Regions from separate parts of the Arthrobacter sp. BI5 genome, predicted to be linked through region 3. Evidence: riboswitches for the same ligand, from Rfam matches in the RefSeq annotation. Region 3 holds a riboswitch; each other region holds the start of a gene.
What was found. Region 3 has a riboswitch for thiamine pyrophosphate ahead of AC1MED_RS10545 (bifunctional hydroxymethylpyrimidine kinase/phosphomethylpyrimidine kinase). Riboswitches for the same ligand answer to the same signal wherever they lie in the genome.
Positions count from the first base shown of each region.

Region 1: another riboswitch for thiamine pyrophosphate. It lies ahead of thiO (glycine oxidase ThiO); the one in region 3 lies ahead of AC1MED_RS10545 (bifunctional hydroxymethylpyrimidine kinase/phosphomethylpyrimidine kinase).
Region 2: another riboswitch for thiamine pyrophosphate. It lies ahead of thiC (phosphomethylpyrimidine synthase ThiC); the one in region 3 lies ahead of AC1MED_RS10545 (bifunctional hydroxymethylpyrimidine kinase/phosphomethylpyrimidine kinase).
Region 4: another riboswitch for thiamine pyrophosphate. It lies ahead of AC1MED_RS17125 (ECF transporter S component); the one in region 3 lies ahead of AC1MED_RS10545 (bifunctional hydroxymethylpyrimidine kinase/phosphomethylpyrimidine kinase).

Region 1 covers NZ_CM155264.1:2,871,867-2,878,851, forward strand. Annotated here, with positions in the region: gene AC1MED_RS13145 (DUF3107 domain-containing protein) at 11-235, shown strand; gene AC1MED_RS13150 (cytochrome c-type biogenesis protein) at 291-593, shown strand; gene AC1MED_RS13155 (RNA polymerase sigma factor) at 594-1,889, opposite strand; gene AC1MED_RS13160 (YciI family protein) at 1,933-2,256, opposite strand; gene AC1MED_RS13165 (thiazole synthase) at 2,388-3,197, opposite strand; gene thiS (sulfur carrier protein ThiS) at 3,203-3,439, opposite strand; gene thiO (glycine oxidase ThiO) at 3,436-4,752, opposite strand; TPP riboswitch at 4,744-4,864, opposite strand; gene thiE (thiamine phosphate synthase) at 4,891-5,631, shown strand; gene AC1MED_RS13185 (ferritin-like fold-containing protein) at 5,666-6,337, opposite strand; gene AC1MED_RS13190 (RNB domain-containing ribonuclease) at 6,378-6,985, shown strand, end outside.
Region 2 covers NZ_CM155264.1:2,452,561-2,459,545, reverse strand. Annotated here, with positions in the region: gene ffh (signal recognition particle protein) at 1-968, shown strand, start outside; gene AC1MED_RS11320 (alpha/beta fold hydrolase) at 1,121-1,870, shown strand; gene thiC (phosphomethylpyrimidine synthase ThiC) at 1,912-3,768, opposite strand; TPP riboswitch at 3,737-3,844, opposite strand; gene AC1MED_RS11310 (GNAT family N-acetyltransferase) at 3,913-4,413, shown strand; gene AC1MED_RS11305 (amidohydrolase family protein) at 4,417-5,517, shown strand; gene AC1MED_RS11300 (VOC family protein) at 5,599-6,474, shown strand.
Region 3 covers NZ_CM155264.1:2,320,504-2,327,488, reverse strand. Annotated here, with positions in the region: gene AC1MED_RS10550 (Rne/Rng family ribonuclease) at 1-3,396, shown strand, start outside; TPP riboswitch at 3,554-3,651, shown strand; gene AC1MED_RS10545 (bifunctional hydroxymethylpyrimidine kinase/phosphomethylpyrimidine kinase) at 3,731-5,317, shown strand; gene rplU (50S ribosomal protein L21) at 5,685-5,993, shown strand; gene rpmA (50S ribosomal protein L27) at 6,055-6,318, shown strand; gene obgE (GTPase ObgE) at 6,435-6,985, shown strand, end outside.
Region 4 covers NZ_CM155264.1:3,688,904-3,695,888, reverse strand. Annotated here, with positions in the region: gene AC1MED_RS17165 (Na+/H+ antiporter subunit A) at 1-156, shown strand, start outside; gene AC1MED_RS17160 (Na(+)/H(+) antiporter subunit C) at 153-716, shown strand; gene AC1MED_RS17155 (Na+/H+ antiporter subunit D) at 713-2,326, shown strand; gene AC1MED_RS17150 (Na+/H+ antiporter subunit E) at 2,323-2,868, shown strand; gene AC1MED_RS17145 (MrpF/PhaF family protein) at 2,865-3,143, shown strand; gene mnhG (monovalent cation/H(+) antiporter subunit G) at 3,133-3,528, shown strand; gene AC1MED_RS17135 (DUF4235 domain-containing protein) at 3,595-3,858, opposite strand; gene AC1MED_RS17130 (heme-degrading domain-containing protein) at 3,900-4,448, opposite strand; TPP riboswitch at 4,526-4,668, shown strand; gene AC1MED_RS17125 (ECF transporter S component) at 4,738-5,370, shown strand; gene AC1MED_RS17120 (ABC transporter ATP-binding protein) at 5,384-6,985, shown strand, end outside.

The DNA.
Region 1 (6,985 bases), 550 kb from region 3:
AGGCCTTGCTGTGGAAGTAAAGATCGGCATTCAGAACATCGGCCGCGAAATTGCCCTCGAATCGAACCAGGACGCCGACGCGGTGGCGAAGCTGGTGGGAGAGGCACTCTCCAAGGGCACCGAGCTCCGCCTGACCGATGAGAAGGGCCGCCAGATCATCATCCCGGCGAACGTCCTGGGCTACGTCGAAATCGGCGCCGAAGAGGTCCGGCGGGTGGGCTTCGGCGCCCTCTAGGCCGACCGGCCCGTTCCCCTCAGCTGCCCAACCCGCAATTCCCCAAGGAGTCTGAATGCTGTCCCTGATTGTGGTGGCCATGGTGGCCGTGGCCGCGGGTTTTGTGGTGTGGGCCAATGACAAGCGGCACGCCAAGTACGGCATCGCCGTGCCGGCTGGGGTGGCCCTCGGCGTGGGGATGCTGAGCTGGATCATTTTCATGGCGGCCGGCTTCGGCTACCAGCCGGGCCTTACCTGGATCCCGTGGGTCGCGCCCCTGCTGCTGGGCGGCGCCGCAGCGGTCGGCGCGGTGCTTTACCTCGGCAGGTCCCGCACCCGGCAGGACACCGCACGGATGACCGCCATCCTGCGCCTCTAATCACCGTTCCCCGGTTCCGTCGGCGCCGGTCTCCGCCAGGCGTTTGCTGAGGTAGCGGCGCTCCACCTCGGTTGGTGCGAGTGCCCGGGCCTTCAGGTATTCGCGGCCGGCCTCCTGCAGCCTGCCAAGGCGCCGCAGGAGGTCCGCCTTCGCGGCAGGCAGGAGGTAATACCGCTCCAGTGACCCCGCCAGGTCCAGTCGGTCGATGAGGTGCAGCCCTGCCTCCGGTCCTTGGGACATGGCGACGGCGACTGCGCGGTTGAGGTCGACGACCGGCGACGGTGCCAGTTCGGCGAGACGGTCGTACAACAGAGCCACGCGGGTGAAGTCGGTACTGCCGAAATCGCGGGCGGTCATGTGGCACGCGGCGATGGCTGCCTGGATCCGGTAGCTCCCGGGCCGGGCACCGCGTGAAATCCCAAGCCGGTCGGCGGCTGCCAGGAGCGCGAGGGCTTCCGCCGTCGCTGCCTGGTCCCACTGCCCGCGGTCCTGGTCCTCCAGCGTCACCAGGTCCCCTGCGGCGTCGGTCCGCGTCAATCGGCGGCCGTGCTGGAACAGCATGAGTGCCAGCAGGCCCATGGCCTCCGGCTCCTCGGAAGAGCCGTCGAGCAAACGGATCAGCAGACGGTTGAGGCGGATCGCCTCAAGGACAAGGGGCTCGCGGATCAGCGTGGTACCCCCGGCGGCCGCATATCCCTCGTTGAACATGAGGTAGAGCACGGACAGGATGCCGGCCGTGCGTTCGGAGATCAGCTCCGGCGGCGGCACCCGGTACGGAATCCCGGCATTCCGTATCTTGGCGCGGGCGCGGACCAGCCGTTTCGACATGGTTGACTCCGGGACGAGGAACGCGCGTGCGATCTCGCCTGTGGTCAGGCCGGCCACTGTCCGCAACGTCAGTGCCACCCGTGCCTCAAGCGGGAGGGCAGGATGGCAACAGGTGTAAATCAGCCGCAGCCGGTCGTCCCCGGCAGCCGGATCACCGGGGGCAGCCTCAGCGAGCCCTTCGAGCTCGGTGAGGACCGCGAGTTCCTGGACCGCCCGCTTTTCGCTGGCCGCGCTCCGCATCCGGTCGATCGCCCTGTTCTTGGCGACGGTTGTCAGCCACGCCCCGGTGTTGGCGGGGATGCCACGCTCCGGCCAGTCGGCCAGGGCGCGTGCAAACGCGTCCTGGACACAGTCCTCGGCCAGGCCCCAGTCGCCGGTCACGCGGATGAGGGTGGCGGTGATGCGTGCAGTCTCGGCGGCGGAGGCGCCTTCGACGGCGGTCCGCACGTCCGTCACTTCCGCTGCCACGCGACCCCCTGCGTCGGGATCGAGGGCTTCAGGCGGATGGCCGCTATCCGAACGGCCACACAGGCCTGATTTCGATCTTGCCGAATTTTGCCATCGGATGCTTGGAGGCAACCTCGATCGCCTCATCGAGATCGGCGCAGGCGATGATGTCGTAGCCCGCGATCCACTCCTTCGTCTCGGCAAACGGACCGTCCGTGACGACCACCTCGCCGGCGCGCACCCTGACAGTGGTGGCGTCTTCCACCGGACGCAGCCTGTCACCGTGCCGGGCGATACCCCTGGCTTCCACCTCGGCCGCCCATTCCTCGATGTTGTCCTCGGCGGCCACATATTCCGGCGCTGTGGGATCGGTGCAGATGAAAAGCATGTAGTCCACGGTGACTCCTTCTAGTAGGTCGATACAGCAGTACGACGAAGAAGGTGCCGCCAAAAGGACACCTGCCGCCAAGTTTCTTTTCCGGAATGGTACTCCGGCCGGTTTCCCCGCCGCCGCAACCGCTACAGGAACTCGGCGCGGCCTTCCATGGCGGACGAGGCCAGGGCATGCTCGCGGCGCGGGATCCGGCCTGCCCTGCGCGCCAGCCTGCCGGCGATGACCGCGTGCCGGAACGCCTCCCCCATCAGCGCCGGGTCCTGGGCGCGGGTCACGGCGGTGGCGAGCAGCACGGCATCGCAGCCCAGTTCCATCGCGAGCGCGGCGTCGGAGGCCGTGCCGATGCCGGCGTCAAGCACCACCGGTACGGAGGCCCTCGAGACAATCAGTTCGATGTTGTGCGGGTTCAGGATGCCCAGGCCCGTGCCGATCGGGGCGCCCAGCGGCATCACGGCGGTGGCGCCGAGGTTTTCCAGCCGGAGGGCCAGCACCGGGTCGTCGTTCGTGTAGGCGAAGACTTTGAAGCCGCGGGCCACAAGCTGCTCGGTGGCCTCCACAAGTTCCAGGGCGTCCGGCAGCAGGGTGTGCTCGTCCGCGATCACCTCAAGCTTCACCCAGTCCGTCTCCAGCGCTTCGCGGGCCAGTTCGGCCGTGAGAACGGCATCCCGGGCGGTGAAGCAGCCGGCGGTGTTGGGCAGCACCCGGATGTTGTTGTCCGCCAGCAGCTGGAACAGCGAGCCGCTCTCGGCCGGCGAGTAGCGGCGCATGGCCACCGTGGTGAGTTCCGTGCCGGAGGCCACCAGGGCGGCGCCCAGGCCGTCCAGGCTCGGTGCCCCGCCGGTGCCCATGATCAGCCGCGAGCCCAGCTCCACGCCGTCGAAGGTCAGCGGGTCCCGGCGTGCCTGCCGGGTTGCGTCCAGCGCTGTTTCTGCCATGGCGTTCATCCTCCCTGTACCGCGGTGACGAGTTCGACGTCGTCGCCCTCGGCGAGCGCCGTCGAGTGCCACTGGCTGCGCGGCACCACCTCGTCGTTGCGGGCGACGGCGACGCCGAGCTTGCGGCCGTCCGTGGCCTGCCCGTCGGCGGCCAGCGTCCGGCCGGTGACCCCGCTGACCAGCGCGCCGACCGTGGCGCCGTCGGCGAGGGCGTGCTGCGCTCCGTTGAGCCTGATGTTCATGCTGTGGTCCTGTCTGTCGTTGGGGCATGTGCGGGTGAGACGTCGCCCGGGTCGTGGCCGGAGGAATCCGGGCGGCGGACGGAGAACCGGTCCGGTCGGAACCGGGCCCAGCGCGGGTCCGGCTGCCCGTCCAGCAGCGCCCGGCAGATGGCGGCGGCCACGGGGGTGAGCAGCACCCCGTGCCGGAAGAAACCGGTGGCCACGATCAGGCCCGCGATGTCCGGCCCGGCGCCGGGGCCGGCCACGCGGCCCAGCAGCGGGGCGTTGTCCGGTGTCCCCGGCCGTGCCCGGGCCGTGGCCTCGAGCAGTTCCAGTTCGGCGACGGCCGGGAGCAGCTGCTGGGCATCGCGCAGGAGCTGGTAGACGCCGCCGGCGGACACGGCGGCGGCGGCGGAGGGCGCGTCCTCCCGCTGGGTTGCGCCGATCACCACCGTGCCGTCCGCCCGCGGAACGATGTAGACCGGGACTCCGCGGACCAGCCCCCGCACGGTGGAGCGCAGCAGCGGCCGGAGCCGTTGCGGCACCCGGAGCCGGAGGATGTCCCCGTAGACCGGCCGCAGCGGCAGGGACAGTCCGGCCGGCAGGCCCTGCAGGTCGGCTGCCCCGAGGCCGTTGGCCACAACCGTCTCACCGGCACGGATTTCCCCGCCGCCCTCAAGCGTGGCCCCCGCCACGCGGCCGCCGTCCCAGAGCAGCCCGGCCGCGCGGCGGCGCACCGCCGTGTACCGGCTGTCGGCGGCCAGCAGCGAGCCGATCCGGGCCAGCAGTCGGCGCGGGTCCACCTGGTGGTCGGCCGGGATGTCGAAGGCGCAGGAGATGCCCGGGCTGAGCAGGGGTTCGCGGTTGCGCGCCTCGCGGACCGTCAGCGGCTCCACGGCCAGCCCGCAGGCCTGCTGCACGGCCCGCAGGTCGGCGAGCGCCCGGCGGTCGGCGGCGTCGGCACCGACGGCGAGGGTCGGCGTCGTGAGATAGCCGGTGCCGCCCGCGTCAACGCCGCCGGCTGTGCTGTTGCCAGCCAGAGCGGCAGCGAACTCCGGCCACAGCCGTGACGCTTCCAGCATCAGGGCCAAGAGGTCTTCCTCCTGGTAATGCAGTTCGCTCACGGGCGCCAGCATTCCGGCAGCGGCCCAGCTGGCGCCGGAGCCGGGGTCGTCGTCGAGCAGGGCGACGGTGCGGCCCGAGCGGCGGGCCTCCCAGGCGATGCCGTGGCCGATCACTCCCCCGCCGATCACGGCGACGTCGTAATATTCGGCGCCTGCGCGCGGCACAGCGCCGGTGGCGGGTGTGGCGGATGGTGGGACTGATACGTCCATAGGCTTCCTTCCCTACGCCGGTACTAACCGGATCAGGTCAAGCGGTCGGCTCTGACGCCCTCTCAGCCCGGCGGCCGGATGACGGCCTGCGCGGGCTCCCGCGGTATGCGCCCAGTGTAGAGGAACTAGGCTTATGGCATGAGCCAGGATGTCCACACCACCGCCCGCCTGTACCTGTGCACCGACGCCCGGAAGGAGCGCGGCGACTTCGAGGACTTCGTTGATGCCGCCTTCGCCGGCGGTGTTGACATCATCCAGCTACGGGACAAGTCCCTGGAGGCGGCCGAGGAGCTGGAGCTGCTGGAGCTCCTGCACGCCGTGGCGCGGCGGCACGGCCGGCTCTGGGCCGTGAACGACCGCGCTGACCTCGCCTCCCTCGCCGGGGCGCCGGTCTTCCACATCGGGCAAAAGGACATCCCCTTCACCGCGGCCCGGGAATTCCTGGGCAAGGACACCGTGATCGGCATGTCCACCCACACCCCGGAGCAGGTGGACGCCGCGATCGCCGCGGCCCCGGGCCGGAGCGGTCTGGACTACTTCTGCGTGGGGCCGGTCTGGGCCACCCCGACGAAGCCGGGCCGCGCCGCCGTCGGACTGGACCTGGTGCGCTACGCCGCCGCGGCGATCGGCCGGGCCGAGGCCGCGGACGGCGGAAAGGTCTCCGGCGTGGTGCCGTGGTTCGCCATCGGCGGCATCGACCTGGCCAACGTGGAGCAGGTCGTCGACGCCGGGGCGCGCCGGATCGTGGTGGTCCGGGCGATTACCGAGGCCGCCGATCCCGCCGGGGCGGCGCGGGCCCTGCTGGCCGCGCTTGACGCCGGCAGCCACGCCGACGCCGAAAACCACACCGGCGTCCGCAGCGGTGCCGGGGAAAACTAGGCGGGCAAGCTAGCCGGGAAGACGGCCCGGGGACCTAGCCGGCGAGTCCGAGCTGGGACATCCGCCGGGAATGCCCGGCGGCGAGGTCGGCGGTCAGGGCGCGGGCGAGTTCACCGGCCCTGGCCTCGTCCGCGCCGGTCAGGCCGCCGAGGAAGGCGTGTTCCACGCTGACCCGCTGCGCCTGGGTGAGTGCCTCCCCGAGCAGCCGCCGGGCCCACAGCGCCAGCCGGGACGCCAGCCGCGGGTCGTCGGCAAGCGCCGCCTTGAGCCGGTCCCGCAGCACCGCCGTCGCGTCCCCTGCGGACTGGACCTGTTCGATCAGCGCGGCGGTGCCGGCGTCGACGTAGCTGGAAATGGAGCGGTAGAAGTCGGCGGAGACTGTGTCAATCACATAGGCCTTCATCAGTGACTCATGCCAGTCGGCGGGCCGGGTGCGCTCATGGAAGTGGTCCACCGACGGTTGGAACGGCAGCATGGCTTCCTCCGCGTCGGCGCCCCGTTCGGCCAGCCGCGCGCAGACCAGTTCGAAGTGCTGGAACTCGATGACCGCGAGCCGGCCCAGCACCGCACGGTCGTGCAGGGTGGGCGAATACCGGGCATCGGAGGAGAGCCGTTCGAAGGCTGAGAGCTCCCCGTAGGCCATCACGCCCAGCAGGTCCCTGAGGAAGCGTTGGTAGCGGGCGGGCTCGGCCGGGGAGGTGCTCATGCTTCAAGACTAGTGGCGGAAATCGGGCTACCCTGATTTCGTGTCTCATCATCGCCTGACTCCGAGCGTCCGCCAGCAGAAGAACCAGCTTGCCCAGGCGCTCAACGCACTGCGCACCACCCTGGAACTGCCCGGTCCGTTCCCGGAAGCGGCGCTCCGGGACGCCGAGGCGGCTGTAGCCGGCCACGAACTGCCCGAGCTGGACCTGACGCATGTCGAGTTCGTGACCATTGACCCGGCGTCCTCAACGGACCTGGACCAGGCCCTGTTCATTGACCGCGACGGCGAGGGCTACAAGGTCTTCTACGCCATTGCGGATGTCCCTTCTTTCGTCCAGCCCGGCAGTGCGCTCGACGCCGAGACCCGGCGCCGCGGCCAAACGTTCTACACTCCGGAGGGCCGCATCCCGCTGCACCCCGAAGTCATCAGCGAGGCGGCCGGCAGCCTGCTGGCGGGCCAGCTCTGTGCGGCCTTCGTCTGGGAGTTCGAACTCGACGGCGCCGCCGAAGTGGCCTCCGTCCTGGTGCGCCGGGCGCAGGTCCGCAGCCGGGCCAAGCTCAGCTACCACGGCGTGCAGGCCGCACTCGACGGCGGCACCGCGGACCCGGTATTGCAACTGCTCAAGGAAGTCGGCAGCAAACGGGTGGA
Region 2 (6,985 bases), 130 kb from region 3:
ACGCCGAAATGATGGAACAGGCCCGCCAGATCCGCCGCGCGATCGTCCCCAACGAAGTCCTCTTCGTGATCGACTCGATGATCGGCCAGGACGCCGTCAACACGGCGATGGCTTTCGATGAAGGCGTCAACTTCACCGGCATCGTGCTTTCCAAGCTCGACGGCGACGCCCGCGGCGGTGCCGCGCTGTCCGTCGCGTCGGTCACCGGCAAGCCGGTCATGTTCGCGTCCACCGGCGAAGGCCTGGACGACTTCGAGCTCTTCCACCCGGACCGGATGGCCTCGCGCATCCTCGACATGGGCGACGTGCTGACCCTGATCGAACAGGCGGAAAAGTCCTGGGACAAGGACGAAGCGGCCCGGATGGCGAAGAAGTTCGCCGACCAGGAGGACTTCACCCTCGAGGACTTCCTGGCCCAGATGCAGCAGATCCGCAACATGGGCTCCATGAAGAAGATGCTCATGATGATGCCCGGTGCGCAGAACATCCGGCAGCAGCTGGAGCAGTTTGACGAGCGCGAAATCGACCGGGTCGAGGCGATCGTCCGGTCCATGACCCCGCACGAGCGGGTGGCCCCCAAGATCATCAACGGCTCCCGCCGCGCCCGCATCGCCCGCGGCTCCGGCGTGCACGTCTCCGAGGTCAACGGCCTGCTGGAACGTTTTGCCCAGGCGCAGAAGATGATGAAGAAGATGGCGGCCGGCGGCGGCATGCCCGGTATGCCGGGAATGCCCGGGATGGGCGGCGGCGGTGCCCGCAAGGGAGCCAAGAGCACGCCGAAGAAGAAGGCCCGCTCCGGCAATCCGGCCAAGGCTGCGCAGGAACTCAAGGACGCGGAGGCACGGCGCGCCGCCGGCCCCAAGACCGTACCCACCGGGGCAGCCTTCGGCCAGCAGGGCGGGGAGTTCGATCCCTCCCAGCTGAACCTGCCCAAAGGCTTCGACAAGTTTCTCGGCGGCAGCAAGTAGCTGAAGCCGGGTTGCCTTCGACGGGACCATTCGACAGGACGGCGGCGGCAGGACCCTTCGACCGGACGGCGGCGGCAGCATGCCGGCAGTAGCATGCCGGCAGCCAGTATGTCGTCGGCCCCGTTGACGGGGCGGTGCCATAGGCTTAGGGCATGTTCAAGCAGCGCGTAGTCTTCGTCCACGGGGCCGGCAGTTTTGGTGCCGCGGCGTGGCCGAAACAGCACGGCATGGCGCTCAGCTACGACGCCCTGTTCCTGCGGCGGCACGGCTTCGACCCCGTGGCCGAACCGCGGGAAACGGACTTCGCCGCCGATGCCGGCATCGTGTTGCGGGCCCTGGCGGACGACGGCCGCGGCGAGGCCGGCGGCCATGTCGTGGCCCATTCGCAGGGCGCAATCGCCGCGATGATGGCCGCCGTCGAACGCCCCGACCTGGTGCAGTCCCTCACCCTGGTGGAACCGGCCTGCCTCTCGCTCACGGCCGAACTGCCGGCGACTGCCGCGCACCGGGCCCTGATGCAGCCGCTCTTTGACGTCCGGCACAACCTTGGCGACGAGGATTTCCACCGCGAGTTCGTGCGCCGCGTGTTCGCCGCCCACGCCCCGGTCCGCGGCAGTGTGGGCGAACCCGCGGTGGAGGACGGACGCGCCGCGCGCCGGCTCCGCCTGCAGGCGCCGCCGTGGGAAGCCCCGCTGCAGATCGTTCCCGGTGTGCCGACGCTGGTGCTGACCGGCGGCTGGGAACCGCTCTATGAGGAAATTGCCGGCTACCTGCGGGAGACGGGCGCCCTGCACCGCACCGCCCCGGGCGGGCACCGGCCGCAGGATTCCAAGGAAGGCGACCGGGCCATCCGCTCCTTCATCGCGGACGTCAACCGCAGCCGGCACGCCCACGCCTCCTGACGTGCCGGTCCCGCGCATCAGGCCGGCGCCCGGACCCCAGGCTAGGAGGGTGCGCCTAGGGAGGGCGCGGGCAGGTAGACCTTGCCGCCGGCTGCCAGGAATTCGTGGCTTTTCGCGCGCATTCCGGCTGCCGTCTGTGCCAACGCAGCCTGGGAATCGGCGGAACCGTATTCGTCCCGGATGTCCTGGCTGATCCGCATGGAGCAGAACTTCGGCCCGCACATGGAACAGAAGTGGGCTGTCTTGGCCGGTTCGGCCGGCAGAGTCTCGTCGTGGAAGGCCTCCGCGGTCACCGGGTCCAGGGACAGTGCGAACTGGTCCCGCCAACGGAATTCGAACCGGGCCTTGGACAGGGCATCGTCGCGTTCGTGTGCACCGGGATGCCCCTTGGCCAGGTCGGCGGCGTGGGCGGCGATCTTGTAGGTGATGACGCCGGTCTTCACATCGTCCTTGTTGGGCAGGCCCAGGTGCTCCTTTGGCGTGACGTAGCACAGCATGGCCGTGCCGTACCGGGCGATCTCCGTGGCGCCGATCGCCGAGGTGATGTGGTCATAGCCCGGTGCGATGTCCGTGACCAGCGGCCCCAGTGTGTAGAACGGCGCGCCCTTGCAGAGTTCTTGCTGGCGCGCCACGTTCTCCCTGACGAGGTGGAACGGCACATGTCCCGGGCCTTCCACCATGACCTGGACATCGAACTCCCAGGCCCGCTGCGTGAGCTCGGCCAGCGTGTCCAGTTCGGCGAACTGGGCAGCGTCGTTGGCGTCCGCCGTCGACCCCGGCCGCAGCCCGTCGCCGAGTGAGAAGGCGACATCGTAGCGTGCGAAAATTTCGCACAGCTCGTCGAAGTGTGTGTAAAGGAAGTTCTCCTGATGGTGCGCCAGGCACCACCCGGCCATGATGGAACCGCCGCGGGACACGATTCCGGTGACCCGGTTGGCGGTCAACGGGACGTACCGCAGCAGCACTCCCGCGTGGATGGTCATATAGTCGACGCCCTGCTCGCACTGTTCGATCACGGTGTCACGGAAGATTTCCCAGGTCAGGGCGTTCGCTTCGCCGTTGACCTTTTCCAGGGCCTGGTAAATCGGTACCGTGCCGATCGGGACGGGGGAGTTGCGGATTATCCATTCGCGGGTGGTGTGGATGTCGTCCCCGGTCGACAGGTCCATTACCGTGTCTGCGCCCCATTGCGTGGCCCACTGGAGCTTGTCGACCTCCTCGGCGATGGAGCTGGTGACCGCGGAGTTGCCGATGTTCGCGTTGATCTTGACCAGGAACGCCTTCCCGATGATCATCGGCTCGGACTCCGGGTGGTTGATGTTGCTGGGGATGATGGCCCGGCCGGCGGCGACTTCGCTGCGGACGAGCTCGACGTCGCAGTTCTCCCGCAGAGCGACGAAGCGCATTTCCGGTGTCACGATGCCCTGTCGTGCGTAATGCATCTGTGTGACCGTTCGGCCTTCGACGGCGCGGCGGGGCTCCGGCGGCGCGCCCCGCCATTCCGCCGAGGCGGCACCGCGCCGGACCGCGGACTTGCCGTCGTCGAGCAGGTTGCGTTCCCGGCCGCTGTAGGGTTCCGTGTCCCCGCGTCCGGCGATCCATTCACTGCGGAAGCCGGCGAGCCCTACTACCGGGTCGCTGCCCGGTCCCGCGGTGCGGTACACCCGGAAGGGAGGATTCCCGACGCCGCCAGGGGATGGATCCAAGGCAATTTCCGTCACCGGGACGCGGATCCCGCCGTCTTCGACATACGCGAGGGCATGAGACTTAAGGGACTGCGTCACGGGAGTTGCGTCGCTGACGGGATTCTCCGCTGGTGCGGCGTCGTTTCCGTTCCGGGCAGGGCTGTGCTGTGGATTTGTTGCGCTCAAAGAACTACTCACTTCCTTCGCCGGCATTACCCGGACAGGTTCAACGGTCGCAGGCTGCACCAGCCTGATCTCAGCCCCTGCAGGGGCACCCGTGTGGTCGTAAACGAAGCTACCACAGGGCGCCGGGAAGCCGTCGCGGGAGCCCGGTCGTCCCCGTGTTAGCGTGGCATCGTGATTCAGCGCAGGGCCTTGCCCGGCATCAGGGCCGCGACCATTGAAGACCTCCCGGGCCTACCGGCCCTCGAAGCAGCGGCCGACCGCCTGCTCGAAGTGGAACTTGGGTGCCCGCCGTTCCCGGCTCCGGAGCAGGCGGGCCCGGATGATCGTCTCTTTGTTTTGGTCGCCGGAAGCCCTCCGGTCGGATTCGCCCGGGTCGACGAAGTCTGCGGCCAGGCCCATCTTGAACAACTCTCGGTGCATCCCGACTTTGCCGGGCGCGGCATCGGAAGGGCCCTGGTGCAGGCAGCCCTCGGCGAGGCCCGCCGTCGTGGTTATGAGTCCATGACGCTGTGCACCTTTGCGGGCGTTCCGTTCAATGGACCCTTTTACGCGAGCTGCGGCTTCGAGCTGGTCGCCGGGCCTTCGGGTGCCCTGGCCGCCGCGCGGGAACGCGAAGCCCAATGCGGGCTGGATGAGCTGGGCCGGCGGATTGCGATGCGGATTAAGCTTTAGGCCATGAGCAGCATCATCGAATTCAGCGGCCCCGTCCTCACGGCAGCCGACCAGGAGCGGCGCGGACTGTGGGCCGTCGACGGCAGGCTGACCTTCACCCGCCCCGCGGCCGCGCCGGATCTGGTCCTGGACGGCTGGGTCATCCCGGGCCTGGTCGACGCGCACTGCCACATCGGGCTCGGCCCCGGCGGCGACGTCCCGGACGAGGTCGCGGAGCGGCAGGCCCTGACCGACCGCGACGCCGGGACCCTGCTGGTCCGCGATGCCGGCGCGGTCCATGACACCCGGTGGATCCAGCAGCGGCGCGACCTGCCGCGCATCATCCGCTCCGGCCGGCACATCGCGAGGACGCGCCGGTACCTGCGGGGCTTCGCCATCGAGGTTGAACCCGGGGGCCTGGTGGAGGCCGTGCGCAAGCAGGCCCGCGCGGGGGACGGCTGGGTCAAGCTGGTGGGGGACTGGATCGACCGCGACGCCGGCGACCTCGCCGCCAGCTTCCCGGCCGGGGCCGTCAAAGACGCCGTCCGGGCGGCGCACGACGAGGGCGCCCGCGTCACGGCGCACTGCTTCGCGGAAGACACCCTTGATGACATGCTCGACGCCGGGATTGACTGCATCGAACACGGCACCGGGCTGCTGCCCCGGCACCTGCCCCGTTTCGTCGAACAGGGCGTGCCGATCGTGCCCACGCTGATCAACATTGCCACCTTCCCGGACATCGCGGCCCAGGCCGAAGGCAAGTTCCCGCGCTACGCCGCGCACATGCGCTCACTCTGGGAACGCCGGGCCGAGCGGATCCTGGAAGCGTACGAAGCCGGCGTGGCCATCTACGCCGGGACGGACGCGGGCAGCGTCATCAAACACGGCCGGATCGTCGATGAAGTCGAGGCCCTGCACGCCGCCGGACTCCCGGCCGCTGCCGCCCTCGACGCCGGAACCTGGGCCGCCCGGGGCTGGCTCGGCGCCGAGTCGATCGCCGAAGGAGCCAGCGCGGACGTGCTCGTCTGCGCCGAGGACCCCCGCCGGAACCTTGCGACCCTGCGCGAGCCCCGGGGCATCGTGCTGCGCGGGGAACTGGTCGGTCGAGGGCATGTCCCGCATTAGGAATAAATTGAAGCTTCAAGTAATTTAAGTCTATGCAAGGTCACCGAAGGTCGGTGGCCACAGGACCACCGGAGCGTTTCGATGACCGCAGAAGCCAGCACCCAGGATCTCCTTCCCGCCGAACTCACCATGGGCACCGTGATGCTCAAGGTCGGGGACATGTCGGTCATGACCGATTACTACCAGCGCGCCCTCGGCCTGGACATCGTCGCCGAGCAGGACGGCGGCCTCTACCTCGGGCGCAAGCGCAAGCCCCTGGTCCACCTGGCCCCCGCCCCCGGGCTGAACCTGCCCTCCCGCGGCGAGGCCGGCCTTTTCCACACCGCCCTGCTGTTCGAGGACCAGCCCTCACTGGCCGCCACCGTCGCCTCCGCCGCGCAGTACGAGCCGCAGTCCTTCACCGGCAGCGCCGACCACCTCGTCAGTGAAGCCTTCTACTTCAACGACCCGGAGGGCAACGGCATCGAGCTGTACTGGGACCGGCCCCGCGACGCCTGGTCCTGGGACGGCAAGAACGTGGTGATGGACAGCCTCGCCCTGCCGCCGCAGCGCTACCTCGAGCAGCACCTCACCGAAGCGTCGGTGGCCGGACAGCGCGAGGCCGATGCCGGCGTCGGGCACGTCCACCTGCAGGTCGGCGACGTGCAGTCCGCCCACGACTTCTACGTCGGGACGCTCGGCTTCGAGAAGACGGCGGGCTGGCACGGCCAGGCCCTGTTCGTCTCCGCCGGCGGCTACCACCACCACATGGCCATGAACGTCTGGAACAGCCGCGGCGCCGGGCCCCGCCACGACACCCTGGGCCTGGGCGAAGTGCTCATCGAGGTTCCCTCCGGAGACGACGTCGGCGCCCTCGCCGACCGGCTCAAGACCGCCGGCGTGAAGTCCCACCACACCGGGGCCGAGCTGCGCTTCGATGATCCGTGGCGCAACCGGATCCGCGTCGCCGTTCGCTAAGGTCCGCTGCCTGGCCGCGATGCGGGGCGGGGTGCGATCCGGTCCGCTTCCTCACGGCCCGCGGGACATGCCCATCCTTCGCGGACGTGGAGCGAGGGGCATGTCCATCCTTCGCGGCAGGGAGTGGGCATAGCGGCATTCTGCCCATTGCTCGTGGCTGAGGGAGGGCATGCTCATCCTCGGGCGGCCAAGAGCGAGGAGCATGTGCATTCTTCGCGGCACGGAGCGAGGAGCATGCTCATCCTTCGCAGCACGGAGTGGGCATAGCGGCATTCTGCTCATTGCTCGTGGCTAAGGGAGGGCATGTCCGTTCTCGCGGGACGAGGGGCGAGGAGCGTTCCATCCTCCGCCGACCTCGAGCGAGGAACAAGCTCATCCTTCGCAGATGTGGAGCGAGGAGCATGTCCATTCTTCGCGGCCGGGAATGGGCATAGCGGCATTCTGCTCATTGCTCACTGCTGGGGGAGGGCATGTCCGGTCGGGCCGCCGCCCCGTCTGGGCTAGGCTGAAA
Region 3 (6,985 bases):
CTAGCAGCCGGTAACAACGAAGCACTCGTTACCGAGGAAGCACCGGAAACCGCCGCCGCAACGGAGGCTCCCAAGAAAGCCACCAGGACCCGCCGCAAGGCGGCCCCCAAGGCGGAAGCCGCAGAGACGGCAGCCACGTTCGACGTCGTCACTGAAGCCGGCTCCGTCACGGACGGCACCGACGCCGCCCCGGAAGCCAAGGCCCCGGCCCGCCGGAGCCGGTCGCGCAAGAAGACCGACGACGACGTCCCCGCCGCAACCGGGGAAACCACCTCGGACATTGCGGCCGCCGAGAATGCGCCTGTTGAGGCGCCCGCGGAGCCGGCGGCAGCGGAAGCCGCACCGGAAAAGCCGGTCCGCCGCCGCGCGTCCCGCGCCAAAGCTGCCCCGGCAGCTGTGCAGAACGAAGAAGCTGTGCAGGCCGAAAAGGCTGTGCAGCACGAAGCCGCACCCGCCGCCGAAGCAGTCGCCCCAGCCGCCGCAGCCGCGCCGGCCGCCGCCGAATCCCCGGCAGCAGAGTCCGATGAAACCGCGGCCGAGGCCGGCGCGGAAGCCCCCGCGCTGTTCCTCGCACCCGGCGCTGTCACCTCGATGATCTTCCAGGCCCCGGACCTGAGCACCGTCGTGCGCCCGGCCCCGGTGGTGGCCGAGGAAACCGAAGAAGAAGACGAAGAGGAAGCCGAGGGCGACGACGCCGGAAGCCGCCGTCGCCGCCGCAGCCGGGGACGCCGCGGCCGCAGCCGCACCGGCGAAGCTGATACCGACACCGAAGGCGCTGACGAGAGCACCGAGGAACCCGGCGAGGATGCCGAAGGCACCCTCGAAGCGGGCGTGACCTCGCGCCGGCGCCGCCGTCGCCGCCGTGGCGACCAGGACCTTGAACTGACCGGCGGCGGGGACGACGATCCGCCCAACACGGTGACGCGCGTCCGGGCCCCGCGCGCGGCCAGCGAGGCCCCGGTCAACAACCGTGTCACCTCCGTCAAGGGCTCCACCCGCCTGGAGGCCAAGAAGCAGCGCCGCCGCGAGTCCCGCGACACCGGCCGCCGCCGCACCGTCATCACCGAGGCCGAGTTCCTGGCCCGCCGCGAGTCCGTGGACCGCCAGATGATCGTCAGGCAGCGCGACGACAGAATCCAGATCGGCGTCCTGGAAGACGGTGTGCTGGCCGAGCATTTCGTCTCCAAGACCCAGCAGGATTCCCTGATCGGCAACGTCTACCTGGGCAAGGTCCAGAACGTGCTGCCCTCCATGGAAGCCGCATTCGTCGACATCGGACGCGGCCGCAACGCCGTGCTGTACGCCGGCGAAGTCAACTGGGACGCCGTCAACCTCGAAGGCAAGCAGCGCCGGATCGAAAACGCGCTCAAATCCGGTGACTCCGTGCTCGTCCAGGTCACCAAGGACCCGGTCGGCCACAAGGGTGCCCGGCTGACCAGCCAGATCTCGCTGCCCGGCCGCTACCTCGTGTACGTGCCCGGGGGTTCCATGACCGGCATCTCCCGCAAGCTGCCCGACGTCGAGCGCAACCGTCTCAAGCGGATCCTCAAGGACCGCCTGCCGGAGGACGCCGGCGTGATCGTCCGCACCGCGGCCGAGGGCGCCTCGGAGGAGGAACTGACGCATGACATCAACCGTCTGCGCGCGCAGTGGGAAGGCATCGAGAGCCAGTCCACGTCCACCAAGATCCTCGCCCCGGAGCTGCTCTACGGCGAACCGGACCTGACCATCAAGGTGGTCCGCGACGTCTTCAACGAGGACTTCTCCAAGCTGATCGTCTCCGGTGAGGAAGCCTGGGACACCATCGAGGCCTACGTCACCTATGTGGCTCCGGACCTGGTGGGCCGGCTCGAGAAGTGGACCAAGGACACGGACATCTTCGCTGCCTGGCGCATCGACGAGCAGATCCACAAGGCCCTGGACCGCAAGGTCTTCCTGCCCTCCGGCGGCTCCCTCGTGATTGACCGCACCGAAGCCATGACCGTGGTGGACGTCAACACCGGCAAGTTCACCGGCAGCGGCGGCAACCTCGAGGAAACCGTCACCAAGAACAACCTGGAAGCGGCCGAGGAAGTCGTCCGGCAGCTGCGGTTGCGCGACATCGGCGGCATCATCGTGATCGACTTCATCGACATGGTGCTGGAATCCAACCGCGACCTCGTGCTGCGCCGCATGGTGGAGTGCCTGGGCCGGGACCGGACCAAGCACCAGGTCGCCGAGGTGACCTCGCTGGGGCTCGTGCAGATGACCCGCAAGCGGATGGGCACCGGGCTTCTGGAGGTCTTCGGCGAACAGTGCGAGGCCTGCGCCGGCCGCGGCATCGTCACCCACGACGAGCCGGTCGAACACCGCCGCGCCAACACCGTCGCCGCGGAACACCACGTCCCGCGGACCGAGCACCAGCCCGCCGCCCGCACTGAGCGCAAGCGCCGCCGCGGCAAGGGCGGCCAGGGAGCCGGCGAGTCCATGCCGGCCGCACCCGCCCCGGCGCACGCCGAGCCCACCGAGGCTGAGCGCCACGCCAAGGCAGAAGCGACCCGCGCCGCGCTGGCCAACATCGCCGCCGCCGCGCACGCCGCCCACCTGCACGACGGCGACGCGACAGCAGCGCCCGACGCCGAAACCCGGCAGGCCGCCCTCGATGCGGCCGTGGAGCTGGCTTCGACGGAGGAGGCAGCCGGGCGTCCCGCCGCAGTGCTGACCTTCGGCGGCGAGCAGGTAGCCCTGCCGTTCGTCGAGCACGCGGAGGAGACCCCGCAGCCCGCGCTGACCCTGGACCTGCTCACCGAGGCATTCGCCAACCTGGGCGACGCCGAGGCCGGCAAGCCTGCCGCAGCGGCCCCGGCCGCTGCGGACACCGTAGTGGCGGAAACCGTAGCGCCGGAACCGGCTGCACGGGCCGCGGAGCTCCCGGCGGCGGAACCCGCCGCACCGGTTGCAGCGGCACCGCCCCGCGCCACCCGCGGCCGTGGCCGTGCCCAGACGGCACGGATCCAGCCGCCGAGTGTCCGGAACCGGGAGGCGCAGGCCACCTTCCGGCAGGAAGCGCCCAAGGCACCCGCGGCTCAGGCCCAGGCACCACAGGCACCCGTCCGCCGGGAAGCTGCCAAGGCACCCGCGGCGCAGGCACCCGCAGCACAGGCTCCCGCAGCACCGGCCCGCCAGGCTGCGGCAGTGGAGAGCTCCGCACCCCGCCGGGTGCGCCGGAACCGAAGCGCCAGCCGCGCCCAGGGAGCCGCCAATGAGACGTCCGTGCAGCAGCGCGCGGCCACTCCGTCGGCAGCAGCCGGATCCGTCCATGAAGCCAAGGCCCCGGAGCCGGCGAAGGAAGCCGCGAAGCCCGCGGCCAACGAGCCGGTCATCCTCGGCGTCGGCGTCCCGGCGTCGGAGCTCTAAGACCCAGCAGACACCACGGCCCGCGGGTATCGTGCGGAATCGACGTAACATCGGTCGGTCCGGGCGGTACCCGCGAGCCCGTTAACGGGCGTCCGCCAGGGGGCGCCGTCACGGAAGGTGCGGACGGGGGAGTTGCCGGCGGGGAACGCTAGGCTGGGGGACTGACACGGGGTGCCGCGCATCGAGCCGGCTGAGATCCAGACCCGTTGAACCTGTCCGGTTAGCACCGGCGAAGGGATGTCTCTTGTCTTCATCGACCCAGCCTGCATCTACCCAGCCACTATCAACCCAGCCGCAACCCACCCGGCCGGCCGCAACCCGCCCGGCATCCATCCTGCAGTCCGCCTTCCCGGACACAGGGCGCACCGACCCCGCCGCGGCCACACTGCCGCGGATTCCGCGGGTGCTGGCGATCGCTGGTTCGGACCCCTCCGGCGGCGCCGGCATCCAGGCGGATTTGAAGAGCATCGCCGCGAACGGCGGCTACGGGATGGCCGCCATCACGGCGCTGACGGCCCAGAACACCCGGGGCGTCCGCTCCGTCCACGTGCCGCCGGCATCGTTCCTGACCGCCCAGCTGGAGGCGGTCAGCGACGACATCACCATCGACGCGGTCAAGATCGGCATGCTCGGCGACGCTGCGGTGATCGAGGCCGTCCGGGCGTGGCTCCAGAAGGCCCGTCCCGCCGTCGTGGTCCTGGACCCCGTGATGGTGGCCACCAGCGGCGACCGGCTGCTGCAGGAATCCGCCGAGGCGGCCCTGCGCTCCCTGCTCCCGCTGGCCGACCTCATCACCCCGAACCTGGCCGAACTGGCCATGCTGCTGGACGAACCGCCCGCCGCGGACTGGGCCGGGGCGCTGGAACAAGGCAAGCGGCTTGCCGCCCTGGCCGGCACCACGGTGCTGGTCAAGGGCGGCCACCTCGGCGACATCAACCAGGACAGCGAAGAAGGCAGCCATGACGACGGCGGCGGCTGTCCGGACGCGCTGGTGAACACCGGGGGACTGCTCGGGCAGGAAACGGTGGTCGTGCCGGGCGAGCGGATCGCCACCCGCAACAGCCACGGCACCGGCTGCTCCCTGTCCTCGGCGCTGGCCACGGTGCAGGCGCGTGCGGGGGACTGGGAGGCGGCGCTGCGTGAGGTCAAGCCCTGGCTGCTGGGTGCGCTGCGGGAAGCCGGCCGCCTCGACGTCGGATCCGGCAACGGTCCCGTGCACCATTTCCACCACCTGCAGCCGGCCGCACCGGCCCCGACACAACTGCCCGACGAGGGTGGCTTTGCAGCGGCCCTCGCCGGGCACGCGGCGGCCGGACTGGACGCGATCTACAGCCTGGACTTCATCCGCAGGCTTGCCGACGGCAGTTTGCCGGAGCAGGAGTTCGCCTATTACCTCAGCCAGGACGCCCTCTACCTGAACGGCTACTCCCGGGTGCTGTCCCGCGCCGCCGCCCTCGCGCCGTCGGAAGCCGAACAGCTCTTCTGGTCCCGTTCGGCGCAGCAGTGCCTCGAAGTCGAATCCGAACTGCACCGGAACTGGCTGGCCGGCCGCGCAGCCGCAACCCGGCCGGGACCGGTCACCAAGGCCTACGTGGACCACCTCCACGCGGCGTCGCTCGCCGGCAGCTACGGCGTGCTGGTCGCGGCGGCGCTGCCGTGTTTCTGGCTCTACGCCGAGGTCGGCGCCACGCTGCATGGCGAATTCCTCGCTGCGGGCGCCCCGACGGCGCATCCCTACGCGGAGTGGCTGCGCACCTACGCGGACGAGGCCTTCGCGGAGGCGACCCGGCAGGCGATCAGGTACACCGACGCGGCGGGCCGCGGGGCCTCCGAGGCGGAGCGACGCGCCATGGCAGAAGCCTTCGAGCACTCCTGCCGGTATGAGGTGGAATTCTTCGACGCGCCGAGGCTGCACGCCTGAGCCGGCCCGGGCGATGCAGCCGGTAACATGATGGGGCGCGGTTCCGGAAGGTCGCTGCGGCACCACCTCCTGGGCCCCCTGGCCCACGGTGTGGTGCCTGTCACGCACTACTCGCCGGGACCAGCCTCGTTTGCGACCGAAGGCAAAATTAGCGTAGTCTAGATCTTCGGTGCTTACGCCAACACTTGGGTTATGACCCTGAGGAACAGTTCACCCGCCCTGCGGGCAGGACTTTCCACGGGATAGCTCATGGGTTCCCCCGGGGAATCCACCGGCGTTGAGGCACAGCGTGAGCCGGTCCGAACACTTCGGCCCCAGGTTCCGCACGCAAATCTAGTAATAAACGTCGAGAGAAGTGAGTTCCCCAGTGGTGTACGCGATTGTCCGCGCAGGCGGCCGCCAAGAGAAGGTTTCCGTTGGAGACTTCGTTACCCTGAACCGCGTCCCCGGTGGAGCCGGCAGCACCTTTGAGCTGCCCGCACTGCTCCTGGTGGACGGTGACAAGGTCACGTCTGCAGCCAAGGACCTGGCCAAGGTAACGGTTACGGCTGAGATCCTCGAAGACCTCCGTGGTCCGAAGATCGTCATCCAGAAGTTCAAGAACAAGACCGGTTACAAGAAGCGCCAGGGTCACCGTCAGGAACTGACCAAGGTCAAGATCACCGGTATCAAGTAACTCTTCGTTACTGATCTGGTTCCAACAGTTTCCCCAGAATTTTTGAAAGCAGGCATTTCAAATGGCACATAAAAAAGGCGCGAGCTCCACTCGCAACGGTCGTGACTCCAACGCCCAGTACCTTGGCGTCAAGCGCTTCGGCGGCCAGGTAGTTTCCGCAGGCGAGATCATCGTCCGCCAGCGTGGCACCCACTTCCACCCGGGCGCCGGCGTTGGCCGCGGCGGCGACGACACCCTGTTCGCACTGACCCCCGGTGCCGTCGAGTTCGGCACCCGCCGTGGTCGTCGCGTTGTGAACATCGTGGCTGCTGCAGCTGCAGAGTAACAACAAGTTCTAAATCGGTGGGGCGGGCCAATAGGTCCGCTCCACCGGTGTTTTAACCGCATTACAATCATCTTGGGCCCCCTGCGGACCCGAGGAACAGCACTGAGGAGATCCACGTGGCGAGCTTTGTAGACCGGGTAGTACTGCATGTATCCGGCGGTACCGGCGGCCACGGCTGTGTCTCCGTCCACCGCGAGAAGTTCAAGCCCCTCGGCGGTCCCGACGGCGGCAACGGCGGCAACGGCGGCGACGTCATCCTGCGCGTGGATCCCCAGACCACCACGCTGCTCGACTACCACCACGCCCCGCACCGGCACGCCACCAACGGCGGCCCCGGCATGGGCGACTGGCGCGGCGGCAAAAACGGCGAGACCCTGGTCCTTCCGGTTCCCGAGGGCACCGTCGTCAAGAGCAAGGACGGCACGGTCCTCGCCGACATGGTGGGCGAAGGCACCGAGTTCATCGCCGCGGCCGGCGGCCTGGGCGGCCTCGGCAACGCCGCCCTGTCCTCGCAGAAGCGCCGCGCCCCCGGCTTCGCGCTGCTCGGCATCGAGGGCGACTCCAGCGACATCGTCCTGGAACTGAAGTCCATCGCGGATATCGCCCTGGTCGGCTTCCCCTCCGCCGGCAAATCCAGCCTGATCGCGGCGATGTCGGCCGCGCGCCC
Region 4 (6,985 bases), 1.4 Mb from region 3:
GTGCTGCGCAGCCTCGGCGCGGAAATCGACGAGCACTTCGAGGACCAGCCCGCCGGGCGCGCCGAGGAAGAGCCCGCTGAGCCGTCCGAGGGGTCGGCCGGCGGGCCAAAGGCCGACGGCGTCCCGGCCGAAGCCACCGCGAAGGGAAACGCATGAGCGTCAATCTGACCCTGCTGACGGTTATGGGAGCCCTGTACGCCTGCGGCATCTACCTGATCCTGGAACGCAGCCTGACCCGGGTCCTGCTGGGCCTGATGCTGCTGGCCAACGCCACCAACCTGCTGATCCTGGCCACCGGCGGCTACGCAGGCCTCGCCCCGCTGTACAACAAGGACACCGCCGCCAACGACTACAACGACCCGCTCCCGCAGGCGCTGATCCTCACCTCGATCGTGATCTCCTTCGCCGTCACGGCGTTCATGCTGGGCATCATCTACCGCACCTGGGTGCTGGCCCGGCAGGACGAAATCCAGGACGACGCCGAGGACCGCCGCGTGGCCGAGACCCCCAGCTTCGACGCGGAGGATGACGCCGTCATTCCGGTGGAGACCTCGGAGTTCCCGCTGGTCGCGGCCCCGGAGGCCGGCGCAGCGGGGACGGATTCGCCGGAGACCGTGCAGGCCGGCGCCCGCCGCATGCCTGCAGCGGACGCCGCCGCCGAAGAACAACCTGGTTCCCGCAACGTCGATCCCGGCCCGGAAGGAGGGACCAAGTGAACATCGCAAGCTTTGCCCCGCTCGCCGTCGTCCTCCCCATCCTGGGGGCCGCCCTGACCTTCCTGCTGATCCGGCAGCCACGGGCGCAGCGGACTGTCAGCATTGCGCTGCTCTCGCTGACCCTGCTGCTGGAGTGCTTCCTGCTGGCCTCCGTCTGGCAGGGCGGCACGTCCGCGGTCAACATCGGCGGCTGGCTGCCGCCCTGGGGCATCGTGCTGGTGGTGGACCAGTTCTCCTCGCTCATGCTGGTGGTGTCCTCCACCGTCAGCCTCGCCGTGCTGGTCTACGCCACCGGCCAGGGCATGGCCGACGGCGACCGCGACGCACCCGTGTCGATCTTCCACCCCACCTACCTGATCCTCGTGGCCGGCGTGTCCAACGCCTTCCTTTCCGGCGATTTGTTCAACCTTTACGTGGGCTTCGAGATCCTGCTGACCGCCAGCTACGTGCTGATGACCCTCGGCGGGACGGGGCCGCGGATCCGCGCCGGGGTGACCTACGTGGTGGTGTCCGTGGTGTCCTCGGTGCTCTTCCTGATCGCGATCGCCATGATCTACGGCGCCACCGGGACCATCAACATGGCCGACCTGGCCGTCAAGCTGGTCGAACTGGACCAGGGCACCCGGAACCTGCTGCACGTGCTGCTGCTGGTGGCGTTCGGGATCAAGGCCGCCGTCTTCCCGCTGAGTTTCTGGCTCCCGGACTCGTATCCGACGGCGCCTGCCCCGGTCACCGCCGTGTTCGCCGGGCTGCTCACCAAGGTGGGCGTCTACGCGATGGTCCGCACCGAGACGCTGCTCTTTCCCGGCGATACGTTCAACACCCCGCTGATGGTCGCGGCCCTGCTGACCATGGTGGTGGGGATTCTGGGTGCCCTGGCGCAAAGCGACATCAAGCGACTGCTCTCCTTTACCCTCGTCAGCCACATCGGCTACATGGTGTTCGGCCTGGCGATGTCCTCTGTCGCGGGGCTGGGGGCCGCGGTGTTCTACGTGGCGCACCACATCACCATCCAGACCAGCCTGTTCCTGGTGACCGGCCTGATCGAGCGCCGCGCCGGCAGCTCCTCGGTGGACCGGATCGCCGGGCTCGCCAAGCTCTCGCCGCTGCTGGCGGTGCTGTTCTTCGTCCCGGCCATGAACCTGGCCGGCATCCCGCCGTTCTCCGGGTTCCTGGGCAAACTGGGCCTGCTGCAGGCCGGCGTCGCCCTCGGCACGCCGCTCGCGTACGCGCTCGTGGCCGGCGGCGTGCTGACCAGCCTGCTGACGCTGCTGGCCATCGCCCGGGTCTGGAACCGCGCTTTCTGGCGCAAGCCCGAGGACGCCGAACACCCCGACCCCGTACTGCTCGCCGCTCCCGGCGACTCCGCCACCGGCCACCGCGCCGGCCAGCAGAACGTGACCCTGCTGCCGCGGACCATGGTGGGCTCCACCTTGGGCCTGGTGCTGTTCGGGGTGGCGCTGACGGTGTTCGCCGGGCCGCTGTTCCGGGTGGCCGGCCAGTCGGCCGAGGCAATGCTGGACCGGTCAGCCTACATCCAGGCCGTGCTGGGGGACGAGGCGCCGGTCCCCGCGATCGCCGAGCCGCCGCGGCAGGAGGGCGGGAAATGACGCGGAAGAGAATCTCGCTGCGCCAGGAACTGCCGTTGCTGGTCTGGCTGGTCATCGTCTGGGGTGCGCTCTGGCAGGATTTCAGCGCCGGGAACCTGCTTTTCGGTGCGTTGATAGCAGTGGTGGTGGCGCGGCTGTTCTACCTGCCGCCGGTAGAACTGGGCGGCCGGTTCAACGTGCTGCGCGCCGTGCCCTTCGCCGTGATCTTCCTGGGCAAGGTAGTGGCGGCCAGCTTCCAGGTCCTGTACCTGGCCGTGGTCCGGGGCCCGCAGGTGATCAGCGCCGTCGTCGCCGTCCGACTCCGGAGCCATTCCGACCTGCTGGTGACCGCCACCGGGCATGTGATCTCGCTGATTCCGGGGTCCGTGGTGGTAGAAGTGGACCGGTCCACGTCCACGCTCTACATCCACGGCATCAACGTCCGCGACGCTAAGGATGCGGACAAGCTCCGCATGGAGGTCCGCGACACCGAGGCCGCGCTGATCCGGATCATGGGCACCCCGGCCGAACTGTCCGCACTGAAGCAGGAGGTGGGCACATGATGCCGCTGGTCCAGACCATCACCGCCGTCGTGCTCTCCCTCGCAGCGGCCGGCGCGATCATCCGCATCGCCCGCGGGCCCTCGCTGCTTGACCGGGTGCTCGCCGCCGACGTGCTGCTCGCCATCCTGGGCGCGGCGCTGTGCATCGATATGGCCGTGAACCGGCACCTGAACAACCTGATGCTGCTGGTGTCCATCTCCATCATCGGCTTTGTCGGCTCGGTGACCGTGGCCCGTTTCGTGGCAGACCGGAGGAAGCAGCCCAATGAGTCCTGAGACAACCTCGGCCGACGCCGTGATCGACGCCGTCTCCGCCGTGTTCATGGTGGTCGGGGCGCTGATGTCCCTCGGCGCGGCTATCGGCCTGCTGCGCTTCCCCGACCTCATGAGCCGGATGCACGCCGCCACCAAGCCGCAGGTGCTGGGCCTGTTTCTGCTGCTCTGCGCGGTGGGGCTGCAGCTGCGCACCTGGTGGGTGTGGCCGGTGCTGGGGGTGGCATGGATCTTCCAGCTGCTCACGGTGCCGGTCTCGGCCCACATGGTGGGACGCGCCGGCTACCGCACCAAGCACCTGCACCCGGAACTGCTCAGCGCCGACGAGCTCGAAGCCGTCGTCCAGCAGGCGGCCGGCAAACGCGGTTTTACCGACGACGACGACTGACGCCGCCGGCGCGGCCAGTGCACCTCGACGAGGCGCACTGGCTCATGCGCGCTCAGACCAGTGCCTCTAGACCAGGTCCTGGGTCTTGGCGAAGCGGGTGATCGCCCGCTGCGTGCCGCGGTTGGCGAGGACCTGGATGATGGCGCTGACCGACGCCGAGATCAGGGCGAACGTCAGGGCCTGCCGCAGCGTGGTGGGAACGTCGTCGTCGTGGCCCTTCGGCGGCTTGTTGCCGGTGGTCTTTTCCCAGACGGTGTCGACCACCTTGGTGCCGACGAAGCCGGCGAGGAGGCTGATGCCGGTGCCGAGCAGTTTGATGAAGATGTTCATACGTCGTACTCCTTGCGGGAGGAAACAGGGCTTCCCCTAGCCTAGCGTCCCGGTGACGCCGGGCGGCCAAGGACCTCCGTCAGGGCCTCGACCACCAGCTCGTGGTCCGCCTTCTGCGGCAGCCCCGACACGGTGACGGCGCCGACCATCCCGGTGCCGCGCAGGTAAATGGGAAAGGAGCCGCCGTGGGCCGCAAACTCCTGCTGGTCGAACCAGGCGTTGTCCTCGATCCTGCGCCCGGCGGCACGCGCCCGGAGGCCCACCAGCAGCGACGGGACTTCGTACCGCGCGGCGGTGCGCTGTTTGGCCTTGATCCAGCGATCGTTGTCCGGGGTGGCGCCCTCCAGCGCGGCGTCGAACAGCACCTGCTCACCCTTGGTGATGTCGATGGCAATCGGGTGGGCGCGTTGCCGGCCCAGTTCCACCAGGCGGAGCCCAAGGTCAAGGGCGTCGTCCTTGCTGAAGGACTCGAACTGCAGTTCGTCGATCTCCGTCAGGATGCGGCCGATGAGCGCCGCCAGGGCCCCCTGCGGCTGCGGTTCCGCGGAGTCCGGGTCGTACTCGGGGGAAGGAACTGGTGCGTCGCTCATGGGATTCAGCTTCCGTTAGCTGCCCACCGCGGCGCAACCCCAACGGGTGTAAACTGGCCCAGCCCACAAGGGCGATTTTAATACGACAGGGGAGCGCCGCCGTCGGGCATCACTGGAACACTCCAGGGAACCGTAGGTGGGCGCTGAGAGTGCGGACAGCCGCAGACCCTCGAACCTGATCCGGTTAGTACCGGCGCAAGGGAGTCGAGTTCTCAGGGTGCCCGGCGCCCGTGGCGGAAGCCGCGGCGCCGCCGGAACACCCTCCCCTCCTGTACCTCAGGAGGACGACATGACTGATATTTCTGCGAAGCAGACACTCACCACCGGCAAGTACAACTGGCGCGTGGTCGACATTGTGGTGGCGGCGTTGATCGCTGTAGCCGGCGGTGTGATTTTCTGGGCCTGGTCCCAGGGTTCCAACCTTGTTTCCGTTCCGCTCAACGCCGTCTACCCGCCGCTGACCGGGCTCTATGCCGGAGGCTGGATGATCCCCGCGGTGCTGGGCATGCTCATTATCCGCAAGCCCGGAGCGGCACTGTTCTGCGAAACCGTGGCCGCCACGGGCGAGCTGATCATGGGCTCCCAGTACGGCGCGTCCGTGCTGTTCTCCGGCTTCGTCCAGGGCCTCGGCGCCGAACTCATTTTCGCCGCTTTCCTGTACAAGCGGTTCAACCTGCCGGTGTCCCTGCTCGCCGGCGCCGGCGCGGGCCTCTTCTGCGGCCTGAACGACTCCCTCCTGCCGTGGGGCTGGAACATCGCGTACGAAACCGGCGACAAGCTCGCCTACATCATCTTCTGCGCCATCTCCGGAGCCGTCATTGCCGGCGGACTGTCCTGGCTGGCCACCCGCGGCCTGGCCAAGACCGGGGTGCTGGGCTCCTTCGGCTCCCGCAAGGCGGCGTCGGAACCCGTCTTCTCCTGAGGCCCGCACCCGCATGAGAACTTCCGACGCCGTCCGGCCGGCCGCTGTCACCGCCCGCGGCTGGGGCTGGCGGCACGCCGGCCGGCCACGGCCCGCCGTGAGCGGCCTGGATCTGGACATCGGACCGGGTGAGCGTGTGCTGCTGCTGGGGCCGTCCGGCGCCGGCAAGTCCACACTGCTGCATGCCCTGGCCGGGGTGCTCGGGGACAGCACAGCTGCAGCCGCTGCTTCGCCCGCGGCCGCCGCTGACGCCGAGGACTCGGACGAAACGGGCAGCCTGCTGATCGACGGCGCCCCGCCCCGGGCCCGGCGCGGCAGGGCGGGGCTGATGCAGCAGGACCCGGAGACCCAGGTGGTGCTGTCGCGGCTTGGCGACGACGTCGCCTTCGGGGCCGAAAACCTCTCCGTGCCCCCGGCGGAGATCTGGCGCCGCGTGGCGGAGGCGCTCGACGACGTCGGGCTGGGCGGCCTGCCGCTGCAGCACCCGACGTCGTCGCTTTCCGGCGGCCAGAAGCAGCGGCTGGCACTCGCCGGGATCCTCGCGATGCGGCCCGGCCTGCTGCTGCTCGACGAGCCCACCGCCAACCTTGACCCGGCCGGTGTCCTCGAGGTCCGCGACGCCGTGGGACGGTGCCTGGACAAGACCGGGGCCACCCTGGTGGTGGTGGAGCACCGGGTCGCCGTCTGGAAAGACCTCGTGGACCGGATCGTCGTGCTGCAGCCCGGAACCGCCACGGACTCCGCCGTGCTGCTGGACGGGCCCCCGGACCAGGTGCTGGAGCAGGCACGGGACCTGCTCATCGCCGCCGGCGTCTGGGTGCCCGGCCATGTGCCTGCCACCCGGGCCCGTGCCGGCGGAGCCCCCGGGGGTACCCTGTGGGGCGGGGCCGGCGGCGGCGCGGCGGCCGGCCAGCTGCTGCTGGCCGCCGAGGGGCTGGCCGTGTCCCGCGAACGCCCCCGCCGCACCGGTCTGCTGCGGGGGTTCCGCACGCTCCCGCCCGCGCCCGTGCAGTCCGGCATCACGGCGCAGGTCCGGGCCGGGCAGGCGCTGACCATCACCGGCCCCAACGGTTCCGGGAAGTCGACCTTCGCCCTGACGCTGGCGGGACTGCTGGCCCCGGTGGCCGGTGCGGTGTCCGCCACGACCGAACTAAGCGCCGGCGCGGGCATCGATCCCTACAAGTGGAGGGCCCAGCAGCTGATCGCCAGGATCGGCACGGTGTTCCAGGAACCCGAGCACCAGTTCGTCACCGGACGGGTGCTGGACGAACTGATGTTCGGCCCCCGCCAGCTGGGCCGCGGCGAAGAACGGGTGGACGAACTGCTGGAACGCCTCCGGCTGCGCGAGCTGGTGGACGCCAACCCCTACACCCTCTCCGGCGGCGAAAAACGGCGGCTCTCGGTCGCTACCGTGCTGGCCGCGCACCCGCAGGTGCTGGTGCTGGACGAGCCGACCTTCGGCCAGGACGCCAACACCTGGGCGGAACTTGCCTCCTTCCTCTCCGAGCTCCTCGACGCCGGCACGGCCGTGGTCTCGGTAACGCATGACGCGGAGTTCAGCGAGGTTCTGGGCGGCACCGAGGTGAAACTCGGCGCCCCGCAGCCCGGCGTGCCC